Linked DNA regions of Prosthecodimorpha staleyi. The protein of the gene in region 2 interacts with the protein of the main gene of each other region in a pairwise test. Links are inferred from orthologs where the notes say so. Each region holds a gene or a part of one and is shown on either strand. Other genes may lie near its edges.

Region 1 (7,079 bases), on a different replicon or contig from region 2:
GTTGGTGACCAGTTCGTTGACGACAAGGGCCAGCGACATGGCCTGGTCGGGATTGAGCAGCAGCGGGTCCGCGACCACGGCGCATTCGCGACCGTCCGGCAGCATCGACTGCGACAGGTCGTGACACAGCTCGCGCAGGAATTCGGCGAAATCGACCGATTCGATGCCGCCCGAGGCGTGCATCCGACGATAGGCCATGGCCATCGAGTTGACCCGGCCGACCGCCATGTCGAACTGCTGGCGAGCCTCCGGATCCGTCACCGACCGGGACTGCAGCTTGAACAGGCTCGACACCGTCTGCAGGCTGTTCATGATGCGGTGGTTGAGTTCGCGCAGCAGAACGTCCTTGTAGGCGAAGGCGCGGGCGAGATCGTCGGCCAGTTCGTCGAAGGCGCTGCCGAGCTGGGCGAACTCGGTCGATCCGGTCATTGCGGTGCGCGCGGACAGGTCGCCGTCGCGCCAGCGACGGGTGACCGCAATGATCCGGTTGACGGGGCGGGCGATCAGGCGGCGGCCGAACAGCCAGGCCAGCACCATGGCGGCGGCGGCGGCGGCGACGATCCCGACGATCCCGCGCATCGTGGCGCTGTCGAGCGGGCCGAACGCCTCCGCGCGGCCGAGACCCACCCCGATATAGAGCCCGCCCGGACTGGTCGCAGGCGGAATGTAGCCGACGATGCGGCGCACGCCGTCGAGCGGCGACGTGACGTCGATGGTCCCGGGGGCGCTGGCCCGCGCAGTCTCGCGCCAGATGTCCTCCGGAAAGGGCTGGCCGACGAACCGCGCCGCCTCGGGAAGGCGAAGCAGGATGGTGCCGTCCCGATCGGCGACGGTCATGACGCGGTTGAGCGACCATTGCGGACCGTTCAGCTCGGCGGCGAGCCGCGCGAGGCCGATGCTGACGAAGATGACGCCGGCGGTTTCGCCCTGAGGGTTGCGGTACGGCATCGCCATGTGGAAGCTCGGCACGCCCGTCCGCCGCCCGACCGCGTAGGTCCCGACCGTGAAGCGGCCGGTTGCCATCGCCTCCCGGAAGTAGAACCGGTCGCCCACCGGCGGCATCGGTCCCGCCGTGTCGAGCCGGTCGGCGGCGCAGAAGACGTTGCCGGTGCGATCGGCAACGCCGATCGCTTCGAAATCCGGATGCGCGGTCCGCAGGGCGCGCAGGATCGCGGTGCACTCGGTCGGCTCGGCGTTGCGGATGTCCTTGGACTCGCTCAGCGCGGTCAGCATCAGCCGGACGCCTTCGGTCAGGCGTTCCTGCGCGGCCGCGACCTGCTGGGCCTGGAGTGCGACGCTGGCTCTGAGTTCGGTCTCGCGCGCGCCGCGCAGGGCGAACTCGTTGACCGCCTGCAGGGCCACGACAGGAAGCAGGGTCAGGCCGGCCAGGAGCACGACGCGACGGCTCAGGCTCATATTGCGGGTCTCCCGTCGGCCAGATGCGAGTCTCGGGAAACCGCGCTCCCCGAACGGAGATCATCCATGATTTATGCCGACGATGCACCGGTCATTTCGGGTGGGTGGGCTGGGAATCCCCAACGCCTCCCGCGAGTTCCACGGATCGTCCGGTGCCGCCCCGCCGCCGGCGCCCGGGAGCGCCGGGTCTCCGAACGTCGACCTGAGCGGTCGAGGCGGCCGGCGCGTGCTCTCGGCGGATGGGATGGACTAGGCGTCGAGATTGGCCGAGAGCGCGTTTTCCTGGATGAACTCGCGGCGCGGCTCGACCTCGTCGCCCATCAGGCGGGTGAAGATCTCATCGTTGTCCTCGGCCTCGCGCAGGCTGACCTGCAGCAGCGTACGGGCGTTCGGATCGAGCGTGGTCTCCCACAGCTGGCCCGGATTCATCTCGCCGAGGCCTTTGTAGCGCTGCATCGAGATGCCCTTGCGGCCCTGCGCGAAGACGGCTTCGAGCAGGCCGCGCGGGCCGCGGATCTGGGTCACGACATCCTTGCGCTTGAGCTCGGCCGCCTTCTCGTAGATTTCCTGCAAATGAGCCGCATGGGCATCGAGCTTGCGCGCATCGGCGGAGGCGAGCAGGGCGGCGTCGACCCAGCGCTCCTCGGTGACGCCGCGCAGGGTGCGGGTGAACAGCAGGCTGCCGTCCGGCTTGGCATCGCCGACCCAGCCCTTGGAGAATTCGTCGGCCTGGATGTCCAGCCGCCGGGCCACATAGGCGGCCGCCTCGCGCCCCTTCTCGACGTCGTTCAGGACGCTGGGCGTCAGCGCGCCGGCGATCGCCGCCTGCTCGACCACGTCACGGTCGTAGCGATGGTGCAGCCCATCCAGGATCGCCGCGACCGCACGCGCCTCGTCGACCACGGCGCGCAGATCGAGCCCGGCCCGCTCCTCGCCCGAGGCGAGCCGGAGCGCGCTCTCCTCCAGACCCATGTTGATCAGATAGTCCTCGAAGGCCTTCTGGTCCTTCAGATACTGCTCGGACTTGCCGCGCGCGACTTTATAGAGCGGCGGCTGGGCGATGTAGAGATGCCCGCGCCGGATCAGGTCCTTCATCTGCCGGAAGAAGAAGGTCAGAAGCAGCGTGCGGATATGGGCGCCGTCGACGTCGGCGTCCGTCATGATGATGATCTTGTGGTAGCGCAGCTTGTCGAGATTGAACTCGTCGGTGCCGATCGAGGTGCCGAGCGCGGTGATCAGCGTGCCGATCTGCTCGCTCGACAGCATCTTGTCGAAGCGCGCGCGCTCGACATTGAGGATCTTGCCGCGCAGCGGCAGCACGGCCTGGTTCTCGCGGTTGCGGCCCTGCTTGGCCGAGCCGCCTGCGGAATCGCCCTCGACGATGAACAGTTCCGACTTGGCTGGATCCTTCTCCTGGCAGTCGGCGAGCTTGCCGGGCAGCGAGGCCACGTCGAGCACGCCCTTGCGGCGGGTCAGTTCGCGCGCCTTGCGGGCCGCCTCGCGGGCGGCCGCGGCCTCGACCACCTTGCCGACGATCGTCTTCGCCTCGGCGGGATGTTCCTCGAACCAGGTGCCGAGCGCCTCGCCGACTAGGTTCTCGACCACCGGCCGGACCTCGGAGGAGACCAGCTTGTCCTTGGTCTGGGAGGAGAATTTCGGATCCGGCACCTTGACCGAGAGGACGCAGGTCAGGCCCTCGCGGCAATCCTCGCCGGACAGGGCGACCTTTTCCTTCTTGGTCAGCCCGGAGGAATCGCCGTAGCCGACCACCTGCCGGGTCAGCGCGCCGCGGAACCCGGCCAGATGGGTGCCGCCGTCGCGCTGCGGGATGTTGTTGGTGAAGCAGAGCGTCTGCTCATGGTAGCTGTCGTTCCACCACAGCGCGCATTCGACGGTGATCCCGTCCTTCTCCGCCTTCATGGTCACCGGCCGCGGCAGCAGCGGGTGCTTGGCGCGATCGAGATAGCGCACGAAGGCTTCCAGGCCGCCCTCGTAGCACATGGTCTCGGCGCGAACTTCGACGCCGCGCCGGTCCTCCAGCGTGATGTTGACGCCGGAATTCAGGAAGGCGAGTTCGCGCAGGCGGTGCTCGAGGGTGGCGTAGTCGAACTCGATCCGGGTGAAGGTCTCCGGGCTCGGCACGAAGGTGACCTCGGTGCCGCGCCGGCCGCCGGCATCGCCGACCACCGCCAGCGGGGCCTCCGGATCGCCGTGCCGGAAGCGCATGTAGTGTTCCCGGCCGTTCCGCCAGACGCGCAGGTCGAGCGTGGTCGACAGCGCGTTGACGACCGAGACGCCGACGCCGTGCAGGCCGCCCGAGACCTTGTAGGAATTCTGGTCGAACTTACCGCCCGCATGCAGCTGGGTCATGATCACTTCGGCGGCGGAGACGCCCTCGCCGGCGTGGATGTCGGTCGGGATGCCGCGACCGTCGTCGCGCACCGTCACCGAGCCGTCGGCGTTGAGCCGCACCAGCACCTCGGTCGCCCAGCCGGCCAGCGCCTCGTCGATGGCGTTGTCGACCACCTCGTAGACCATGTGGTGCAGGCCGGAGCCGTCATCGGTGTCGCCGATATACATGCCGGGCCGCTTGCGGACGGCATCGAGGCCCTTCAGCACCTTGATGGAATCGGCGCCGTACTCGGCCGATCCGTTGCTCGTCGTGCCGTTCGGGATGTCTTCGCTCATATCGATTCGTTTGCTCGCCTCAGCGCAGGATGCGCGCCCTTATAGCCCCGCGCGCGCGGGACTCCAAACGGGCATCGGGCGAGGAAAAATGCCCGGAAAATCCGACCTTTCGGAGGCGCCTGCGCGGCGTCCTGGAATACGCCTCGGCGCCCTTGCCGGCGCAGCAATCCGGGCCGCCGGCGCCGCGCCGGTCAGGCCGCCGCCGAGGCGCCGTCGGCCGTCGCGCCGGAGGCGATTTCGCGCAGCGCAAAGCGCTGCAGCTTGCCGGTCTCGGTGCGCGGCAGGCGCTCGACGAACTCGATCGCCCGCGGATACTTGTAGGGCGAGATCTCGGCCTTGACGAAGGCCTGCAGCTCGGAGACCAGCGCCGGGGACGGCGCGAAGCCCGGCTTCGGCACGATATAGGCCTTGACGATCATGCCGCGCTCGTCGTCCGGGGCGCCGACCACGCCGCATTCGGCGACCGCCGGATGGGTCAGCAGCACGCCTTCCACCTCCGGCCCGGCGATGTTGTAGCCGGCCGAGACGATCATGTCGTCTGAGCGCGCCTGGTACCAGAACCGGCCCTCGGCGTCGCGGATATAGGTATCGCCGGTGACGTTCCATCCGTCCTGGACATAGACCGTCTGCCGTTCGTCGGCGAGATAGCGGCAGCCGGTCGGGCCGATCACCGCCAGCCGGCCGGGCACGCCGTCCGGCACCTCGGCGCCGTCGGGACCGATCACCTTGGCGCGGTAACCGGGCACGGGCCGGCCGGTCGCGCCGGGCGTCACGTCCTCGGGTGTCGAGCCGATGAAGATGTGCAGCATTTCGGTGGCACCGATGCCCTCGGTCAGGACGATCCCGGTCGCGGTCTTCCAGGCCTCGAAGGTCGCCTTGGGCAGGGCCTCGCCGGCCGAGACGCACAGGCGCAGCGAGCCGATATCGCGGCCCGGCAGGGCATTCAGCATCGCCCGGTAGGCGGTCGGCGCGGTGAAGATCACGGTCGGCCGATAGCGCTCGATGGCATCGAGCAGGTCGAGCGGCGCCGTCTTGTCGGGCAGGCAGGTCGAGGCACCGATGCGGAACGGGAACAGTACCAGCCCGCCGAGCCCGAAGGTGAAGGCGAGCGGCGGCGAACCGACGAAGCGGTCGTCGGGTGTGGCGCGCAGCAGATGCCTGGCGTAGGTGTCGCAGATCGCCAGCAGGTCGCGATGGAAATGCATCGTGCCCTTGGGCACGCCGGTCGTGCCGGACGTGAAGGCGATCAGGCAGACATCGTCGACGGCGGTGTCGACCGGCTCGAAGCGGTCGGGCTTGCCGGCCATCAGGGCTTCGAGGCCGTCCGGCGCGTCGGTGCCGAATTTCAGGACGGCGCGGAGGCAGTCGGAGCCGTCGCGGACCTTGAGGATGTCGTCGGCCAGCCGGGCGTCGACCAGGGCCAGGCCGATCCGCGCCTTGTCGACGATGATGGCGAGTTCCTTGGCGCGCAGCAGCGGCATGGTGGCGACGACGATGCCGCCCGCCTTGATCACCGCCAGATAGACGGCGACCATCATGGGCGTGTTGGCGGCGCGCAGCAGAACGCGGTTGCCGGGGACGAGGCCCATCTCGTCGACCAGCACATGGGCGATCCGGTCGATCCGGCGCGCGAGTTCGGCGAAGCTCCAGACGCCGCCCGCATGGTGGATGGCCGGACGCTCGCCGCGGCCTTCCGCGACATGCCGGTCGACGAACTCGACGGCGGCATTGAGGCGGTCCGGATAGGCCAGTTCGGGCAGGTCGAACAGAAGCCGGGGCCACAGGGCCGGGTCGGGAAGATTGTCCCGCGCGAAGGTGTCGGTGTGAGCCGAAGGCTTGAGTGCAGCACCCTGAACCGCCATGCCGTCCTCCATGACCGTCCCGCTCGACCGCGGAATAGTTGAAGATTAAACTATTTGGGACAGGCAAATCATGCCGGTGTGGCGGTGTCCTATGACGATTTTAGGTATGATTTTCTCAGTTCGATCGACTTTCGGGCAAAGATATCCCCAACTGTCGAGCGCCGGAAGGCCGATTGCCTGATTCCGATGCGAGGTCGAAACGCAGGCAGTCGCCGGCTGGCCCCTGCGTTTGCGCCCGGTCCGGGACCGGCGCCGTGGCGCAGCCGGCGAAAGGGACTGCCGAAAGTCCGGCGGGATCGGGGAAAATTCGGGCTCTCCGCCGGCCCGACGGCATTTCCTGTCTGGATCCAGACATGTCCGGGGGGATATGGTCCGCTGGAAGCGGTGCCAAGGACGCGAAGTCTCCGGCGCCCACCGCAAGGTTCAGGGAGGAAACCATGAAGCTATTCGGACGTGTATTTGCAGGTCTTGCCTTTGCGGGGCTCGCGCTGATGGCCGGCCCGGCACTGGCCCAGCAGGACATCAAGATCATGGCGCCGGCGGCGCCCGGCGGCGGCTGGGACTCGACCGCCCGGTCGATCCAGCAGACTCTGATGCAAACCGGACTTGCCAAGAGCGTCCAGGTGACCAACGTCACCGGCGCCGGCGGTACGGTCGGCCTCGCACAGTTCATCACCGGCGCCAAGGGCGATCCCAATCAGCTGATCGTCAACGGCTTCGTCATGGTCGGCGCGATCCTGACCAACAAGTCGCCGGTCACGCTCGATCAGGTCACCCCGATCGCGCGGCTGACCGGTGAGGCCCTGGTCATCGTCGTGCCGGCCTCCTCGCCGCACAAGACCATCCAGGATCTGTCCGCGGCCGTGAAGGCGGATGTCGCCAAAGCCGTCTGGGCCGGCGGTTCGGCCGGCGGTACCGACCATATCCTGGCGGCCCTGTTCACGAAGGCTGCGGGCGCCGAGGCCGCCAAGGTCAACTATGTCGCCTTCTCGGGCGGCGGCGAGGCGCTGGCCGCGATGCTCGGCGGACGCGTGACGGCCGGCATCTCCGGCTATGGCGAGTTCGAGAGCCAGATCAAGACCGGCAAGCTGCGCGCCCTGGCGGTGTCCTCGC
Region 2 (7,366 bases):
CGTGACGGCGACATGGGCTTCGGACCCGGCGTCGCCGACATGAAGGGCGGGCTGGTCGTCGATCTTTTCGTGCTGAGGGCGCTGAAGGCCGCCGGTGGCACGGACTTCCCGCTGATCGGCCTGTTCACCGCCGACGAGGAGATCGGCTCGCCCTCCGGCCGGCCGATGATCGAGGCCGTCGCCCGGGGTGCCCGCGCCGCGTTCAATGCCGAGCCCGGCCGGGCCTCCGGCAATGTGGTGACGGCCCGCAAGGGCGGCATGACGCTCGACATCACGGTGACCGGCAAGGCCGCCCATTCGGGCGCCAATCATGCCGACGGCGCCAGCGCGATCGGCGCGCTCGCCGCCAAGATCGTCCGCCTGCACGCCCTGACCGACTATGCCGCCGGCATCACCACCAATGTCGGCACCATCCGGGGCGGGCGCACCCACAACACCGTCGCCGACCATGCGGAAGCCGAACTCGACATCCGCTTCGTCGCCGTCGACCAGCTCGACGGCATCCTGGCGGCAGTCGACGCCATCCTGGCCGCCGAGGACGTGCCCGGCACCCGGGCCGGCTACGAGAAGGGGCACCTGTTCCTGCCGCTGGAAGCGCGCCATTCGGCCGACCTCTTCGCCCGCTACCAGGCCGCTGCGGCCGCGACCGGTTTCGCGGTCGAGGGCGAGTTCACCGGCGGCTGCGCCGATTCCGGCTTCACCGCCGCCCTCGGCGTGCCCTCGCTCTGCGGCCTCGGCCCGGTCGGCGGCGGCGCCCACACCGACCAGGAATGGTGCCGCCTCGACACCCTCGTTCCCCGCGCCCAGGCCCTGGCCGCGACCATCGCCGGACTGGACGGGTAGGGGCGGGATCAAGAGAGGCAGGATGGGGAGCGAGCGGGACGGGGAGGGGCCGGGCCGCGAAGGGCACAGTGTTGACGGACCGGCGCGCCGCGCCCTTGCATTCCGCGCCACGATGGTTCATGTCCGGCCCGGATCCCGGCTTTTGCCGGACCCCGGCTCCGGCCGACCACCGGCTTTGGCCGAACCACTCCCTTTTTCGCGACAAGAGCCTGCGACCCATGAGCGACGACCAGAACGGCAACGGCTGGACCTATGCCAAGGCCGGGGTCGATATCGACGCCGGCAACCTGCTGGTCAAGCGCATCAAGCCCTTCGTCAAGGCGACCGCGCGGGTCGGGGCCGATGCCGAGATCGGCGGTTTCGGCGGCCTGTTCGATCTCAAGGCCTGCGGCTATGCCGACCCGGTGCTGGTCGCGGCCAATGACGGCGTCGGCACCAAGCTGAAGGTCGCCATCGATGCCGGGATCCACGCCCATGTCGGCATCGATCTCGTCGCCATGTCGGTCAACGACCTCGTCGTGCAGGGCGCCGAGCCGCTGTTCTTCCTCGACTATTTCGCGTGCGGCAAGCTCGATGTCGATGTCGCGGCGAGCGTCGTGGAAGGCATCGCGGCGGGTTGCCGGGAGGCCGGCGCGGCGCTGATCGGCGGCGAGACCGCCGAGATGCCCGGCATGTACCAGGACGGCGACTACGACCTCGCCGGCTTCGCTGTCGGGGCGGTCGAGCGCACCGGAATCCTGCCGCGCGCCGATGTCGGCCCCGGCGACGTGATCCTGGGGCTCTCGTCGTCAGGTGTGCATTCGAACGGCTATTCGTTGGTCCGGCGCATTGTCGCCGCGGCCGGGCTGACCTGGCAGGACGCCGCGCCCTTCGCCGCCGGCACGACGCTCGGCGCGGCGCTGCTGACGCCGACGCGCATCTACGTCAAGCCGGTGCTGGCCGCGATCCGCGCCACCGGCGCCGTCAAGGCGCTCGCCCATATCACCGGCGGCGGCTTCTGGGAGAACATCCCCCGGGTCCTGCCGGCCGGCACGGCGGCGCGCATCGATCTCGCCCGCATCCCGGTCCTGCCGGTCTTCCGCTGGCTGGCGGCTGCCGGCGGCGTCTCCGAGCGCGAGATGCTGCGCACCTTCAACTGCGGCATCGGCATGGTGCTGGTGGTCGAGGCGCCCCGTGCGGCCGAGGTCGTCGCCAGCCTGGCGGCGTCCGGCGAGACGGTGGTCGAACTCGGCACGATCGAGGCCGGGCCGGACGAGCCCTTCGTCGACCCGGTCGGCAGCCTGGATCTTGCTCGATGACGACGGCGCCGCTTGGTGGGCCTGCGGTCGGGGGGCCTGCGGCTGGCACGGACGCGCCGCGCGGGACCGCGCCGCGCAAGCTCCGCGTCGGCATCATCATTTCCGGTGGCGGGTCCAACATGGCGGCGCTGGTGGCGGCGACCAAGCGGGCCGATTTCCCCGCCGAGGCCGTGCTGGTCCTGTCCAATCGCGCCGATGCCGGCGGCCTCGCCAAGGCGGCGGCGGCCGGGGTGCCGGCGGTGGTGATCAGCCACAAGGGCTTTCCGGACCGCGAGCGCTTCGAGATGGCGCTCCATGCCGAACTCGTCCGCCACGGCGTCGAGCTCGTCTGCCTCGCCGGCTTCATGCGGCTCTTGACGCCCTGGTTCATCGGCCAGTGGAAGAACCGGATGATCAACATCCACCCCTCGCTGCTGCCGGCCTATCCGGGCCTGCACACCCATGCCCGGGCGTTGCGGGACGGCGTCAAGCTCGCCGGCTGCACCGTCCATTTCGTGCGCGAGGCGATGGATACCGGGCCGGTCGTCGCCCAGGCCGCCGTGCCGGTGCTGGCCGGCGACACGCCGGACGGGCTCGCCGCCCGCGTGCTGGCGGCCGAACACCGGCTCTATCCGCATGCCCTCGATCTGGTCGCCTCCGGCCGGACCCGGATCGTGACCCGCGACGACGGCGGCGAGCACGTCGAAATCCGCGGCGAGGCCGAGCCGCCGGCCGCCATGATCTGGCCGCGAACGGCGTGACTTTGGAATCTCGCGTGCGCCCGCGCGCGAAATTGGCGTCCGCGGCCGGAATCGCCTATAGACGAGCCGTCGACATCCAGACCGAAGAGTGACGCGTTTTGGCCTCATCCGAAAAGCCGGTTCCGGGCGGGGAAAGCCCGTCGGACATCAAGCCGGTCTCCATCACCGACGAGATGCGCCGCAGCTACCTCGATTACGCGATGAGCGTGATCGTGAGCCGCGCGCTGCCGGACGTGCGCGACGGCCTGAAGCCGGTGCACCGCCGCATCCTCTTCTCGATGCACGAGAACGGCTACGACTGGAACAAGGCCTATCGCAAATCGGCCCGCGTCGTCGGCGACGTGATCGGTAAGTACCATCCGCATGGCGACCAGTCGGTCTACGACGCGCTCGTGCGCATGGCGCAGGACTTTGCGATGCGGGTGCCGCTGGTCGACGGCCAGGGCAATTTCGGCTCGGTCGACGGCGACCAGCCGGCGGCCATGCGCTACACCGAGGTCCGCCTGGAGAAGGTGGCGCACAGCCTCCTGGAGGATCTCGACAAGGACACGGTCGACTACCAGCCGAACTACGACAATTCGGAGCACGAGCCGACGGTGCTGCCGTCGCGCTTCCCGAACCTGCTCGTCAACGGCGCCGGCGGCATCGCGGTCGGCATGGCGACCAATATTCCGCCGCACAATCTCGGCGAGGTCTGCGACGCCGCGATCGCGATGATCGACAAGCCGGACATGACCGTCGCCGACCTGATCGAGATCATCCCGGGGCCGGACTTCCCGACCGCCGGCATCATCCTCGGCCGGGCCGGCATCCGCTCGGCCTATCTGACCGGGCGCGGCTCGATCATGATGCGCGGCCGGGTCAAGTTCGAGACCGCGCGCGGCGGCCGCGAGGCGATCGTCGTCGACCAGATCCCCTATCAGGTCAACAAGGCCTCGATGGTCGAGCGCATCGGCGAGCTGGTGCGCGAGAAGCGCGTCGAGGGCATCGCCGAGGTGCGCGACGAAAGCGACCGCGACGGCTACCGGGTCGTCATCGAGGTCAAGCGCGACGCCATGGCGGAAGTCGTGCTGAACCAGCTCTACAAGTTCACCACCCTGCAGTCCTCGTTCGGCTGCAACATGGTGGCGCTCAACGGCGGCAAGCCGGAGCTGATGAACCTGCGCGACATCATCCAGGCCTTCATCACCTTCCGCGAGGAGGTGATCGGCCGGCGCACGCGATTCCTGCTCAACAAGGCGCGCGACCGCGCCCATATCCTGGTCGGCTTGGCGATTGCGGTCGCCAATATCGACGAGGTCATCCACCTCATCCGCACTGCGCCCGATCCGGCCACCGCCAAGGCGCAGCTGATGGGCCGCGACTGGCCGGCCAAGGACATGGCGCCGCTGATCGCGCTGATCGCCGACCCGCGCCATACGCTCAACGAGGACGGCACCTACCGGCTGTCCGACGAGCAGGCCCGCGCCATCCTGGAATTGCGCCTCGCCCGCCTGACCGCGCTCGGCCGCGACGAGATCGCCGACGAATTGAACAAGCTCGCCCTGGAGATCGAGGACTATCTCGACATCCTGCGCTCGCGCGAGCGCATCCAGACCATCGTCAAGGACGAGCTTGCCGCCATCAAGGCCGAGTTCGCCACCCCGCGCCGCACCGAGATCGTGGAACTGGACGGCGAGGTCGACGACGAGGACCTGATCCAGCGCGAGGACATGGTCGTCACCGTGACCCATGCCGGCTGGATCAAGCGCGTGCCGCTGTCGACCTACCGGGCGCAGCGGCGCGGCGGCAAGGGCCGCTCCGGCATCTCGATGAAGGACGAGGATTTCGTCACCCGGCTGTTCGTGGCCAATACCCACGTGCCGATCCTGTTCTTCTCCTCGCGCGGCATGGCCTACAAGACCAAGGTCTGGCGCCTGCCCCTGGCCGCCCCGCAGGCGCGCGGCAAGGCGCTGGTCAACCTGCTGCCGCTGCAGGAGGGCGAGCGCATCACCTCGATCCTGCCGCTGCCGGAGGACGAGGAGACCTGGGAGACCCTCGACGTGGTCTTTGCGACCACCAAGGGCACGATCCGGCGCAACAAGCTGTCGGACTTCGTCCAGGTCAACCGCAACGGCAAGATCGCCATGAAGCTCGAAGAGGGCGAGGGCATCGTGTCGGTGGAAACCTGCACGGAGTTCGACGACGTGGTCATCACCACGGCGCTCGGCCAGTGCATCCGCTTCCCCGTCACCGACGTGCGCGTGTTCAAGGGCCGCGATTCCATGGGCGTGCGCGGCATCGCGCTCGGCGACGAGGATCAGGTCATCTCGATGACCGTGATCCGGCATTTCGAGGCCGTCGCCGACGAGCGCATCGCCTATCTGAAGCGCAGCCGCGCCCTGCGCGGCGAGGTCGATGCGGTCGAGAGCAACGGCACGGATGCCGAGGCCGAGGAAGCCCAGGGCGCCGAGGCCGGCAACGAGAACGGTGCGGAGAGCGGGGCCGGGGCGGGTGCCGACGTGCTCGGCGAGCGCCGCTATGTCGAGATGAGCGCCGCCGAGCAGTTCATCCTGACCATCTCGGAGAACGGCTACGGCAAGCGCACCTCGACCTTCGAGTACCGGATCACCGGACGCGGCGGCAAGGGCATCGTCGCCATGGCGGTGACCCCGCGCAACGGCCCGCTGGTGGCGAGCTTCCCGGTCGAAGACGGCGACCAGCTGATGCTGGTGACCAATGCCGGCCAGCTGATCCGCTGCCCGGTCGACGGCATCCGCATCGCCGGCCGCTCGACCCAGGGCGTCATCGTGTTCAACACCGCCGCCGACGAGAAGGTCGTCTCGGTCGAGCGCATCCGCGAGGAAGAGGACGGCGCCGCGGAGGGCGAGGGCGGCAACGGGGCCGGAGAGGCGCCGGCCGAGGGCTGATCGTCGTCCTGACGTGTGGTGCAGGACGACGATGGAATGGACCGCTGATGCGATCATCAGCCTGCAGGCTCGGCCGCGCGACCGGATCTGGTTCGAATGGGCGCCTGCGACCGCCGTTCTCGGGTTGGCGGATTTTGCGCCCCCTCGTCAAAGCCGCCTATGAAGACGGTCGGATCGATCCGCAGATCCAGACCTTCCGGCATGTCGAGGAGGATTTGGCATCTGAACTGGCCGGTCATGGCAAAATGGCGGCCATAGCCCTCACGCCGGCCGTTCCACAGCACCGTGGCGGCCCTCGAGACATGGCATTTCGCCCAGATCGCCGAAGGCCGGGTGCCGAAGCCGATCTCCGTTCCGTCGCCACCGGCTGCAGTCAAGGTCGGACGGAACGATCCCTATCCGTGCGGGCCCGGCAAGAAGTTCAAAAAATGCTGCCCCGGCAAGGACGGCGCGACGCTGCCTGATTTCCGCGTGCTGTGATCGCCTCGGTCCGGAAGGACCCGTCGTCGGCCGGCATCCCGCAGCGTTCCGTACGGCGAAGCGGCCCCGCGTTGGACTTGGGGGCGCCATCCGGCAGGCGGGTTACGGGGCCGCGCTCAGCGGCAGGCGTAGAGGCCCGGCGCCACGGTGAATTTCCGCGGACCCGGCATGGGCTCCGGTTCGGGGACCGATACGATCTTAACTTCCAGCGTGCAGGCGCCGGCCGTGACCCGGTAGAGATCGGGCGAGACATACTCGACCCGGTCGACCGGTGCGCCCGAAAGGCGTCCCATGACGGCGTCGCTGGCGAGAATGGCGCGGAGTTCCGCCAGACGCTGATACTGCGGCGCCAGGGCCGCGTGGCCGGGCAGGGCGGAAGCCGCCAGGCAAAGGCATGTGAAGATGGCAAGGCGCAGCATCGGCGGGGCTCGCAGTTGGAGTGTTCGAGCCAGGATAGCCGGTGCGGACCGGGCGCAACAGCGCCGACCGCGGCCACACATTGCGGATGCTGTCCGGTGGCGTCCGCCCCTTGCGCCACAAGGCTCGGATCGACCATACCGGACCGTCACGCCACGCGCCGGTCAGGGTCCGATGTCCACCGAAGCTCCGTCTTCCGCCGCTCCCGCCCGCGGCCCGACCTTTCCGGCCATCGCGGCCGGCACGCTCGCCGCGGTGGTCGGCTTCGCCTCGTCGCTGCCGGTCGCCCTGCAGGGGCTTATCGCGGCCGGGGCGAGCCAGGCGCAGGCGGCGTCGGGGCTGATGGCGCTGTCCTTCGCCATGGGGATCGGTACGCTCTGGGCGAGCGCGCGCCCGCGCATGCCGATCTCGCTCGCCTGGTCGACGCCGGGAGCCGCGCTGCTGACGGCGCAAGGGGCGGGAGCGGGCGGTTTCTCCGAATCGGTCGGCGCCTTCCTGGTCGCAGGCCTCCTGGTGGTGGTCGCCGGCAGCTGGCGGCCGCTGGCACGCGCCGTGGCGGCGATCCCGAACCCGCTCGCCAGCGCCATGCTGGCCGGCGTCCTGTTCGGGCTGTGCGTGGCGCCGGTCAAGGCGGTGGCGGCGATGCCGCTGCCGGCGCTGGCGATCGTCGCGGCCTGGG

Evidence for each region.
Region 1: the proteins of gyrA (region 2) and gyrB interact in binary tests that used the Escherichia coli proteins (3 or more experiments, as listed by UniProt). The link is inferred for Prosthecodimorpha staleyi from one-to-one orthologs.

What each region holds. Positions count from the first base shown.
Region 1 is NZ_JAHHZF010000015.1:81,531-88,609, reverse strand. The notes cover bases 1,386-4,470. They hold gyrB (DNA topoisomerase (ATP-hydrolyzing) subunit B), read right to left. Parts: upstream 4,105-4,470; coding sequence 1,666-4,104; downstream 1,386-1,665. Other genes in these bases: KL771_RS25260 (benzoate-CoA ligase family protein), read right to left, coding at 4,296-4,470; KL771_RS25270 (sensor histidine kinase), read right to left, coding at 1,386-1,416. Outside these bases: more of KL771_RS25270, read right to left, coding at 1-1,385; more of KL771_RS25260, read right to left, coding at 4,471-5,966; KL771_RS25255 (Bug family tripartite tricarboxylate transporter substrate binding protein), read left to right, coding at 6,404-7,079. UniProt on the Escherichia coli protein: DNA gyrase negatively supercoils closed circular double-stranded DNA in an ATP-dependent manner to maintain chromosomes in an underwound state.
Region 2 is NZ_JAHHZF010000001.1:504,191-511,556, reverse strand. The notes cover bases 2,619-5,990. They hold gyrA (DNA gyrase subunit A), read left to right. Parts: upstream 2,619-2,979; coding sequence 2,980-5,790; downstream 5,791-5,990. Other genes in these bases: purN (phosphoribosylglycinamide formyltransferase), read left to right, coding at 2,619-2,881. Also shown: KL771_RS02185 (M20 family metallopeptidase), read left to right, coding at 1-843; purM (phosphoribosylformylglycinamidine cyclo-ligase), read left to right, coding at 1,062-2,141; more of purN, read left to right, coding at 2,261-2,618; KL771_RS02165 (hypothetical protein), read left to right, coding at 6,124-6,270; KL771_RS02160 (hypothetical protein), read right to left, coding at 6,387-6,689; KL771_RS02155 (benzoate/H(+) symporter BenE family transporter), read left to right, coding at 6,862-7,366. UniProt on the Escherichia coli protein: A type II topoisomerase that negatively supercoils closed circular double-stranded (ds) DNA in an ATP-dependent manner to maintain chromosomes in an underwound state.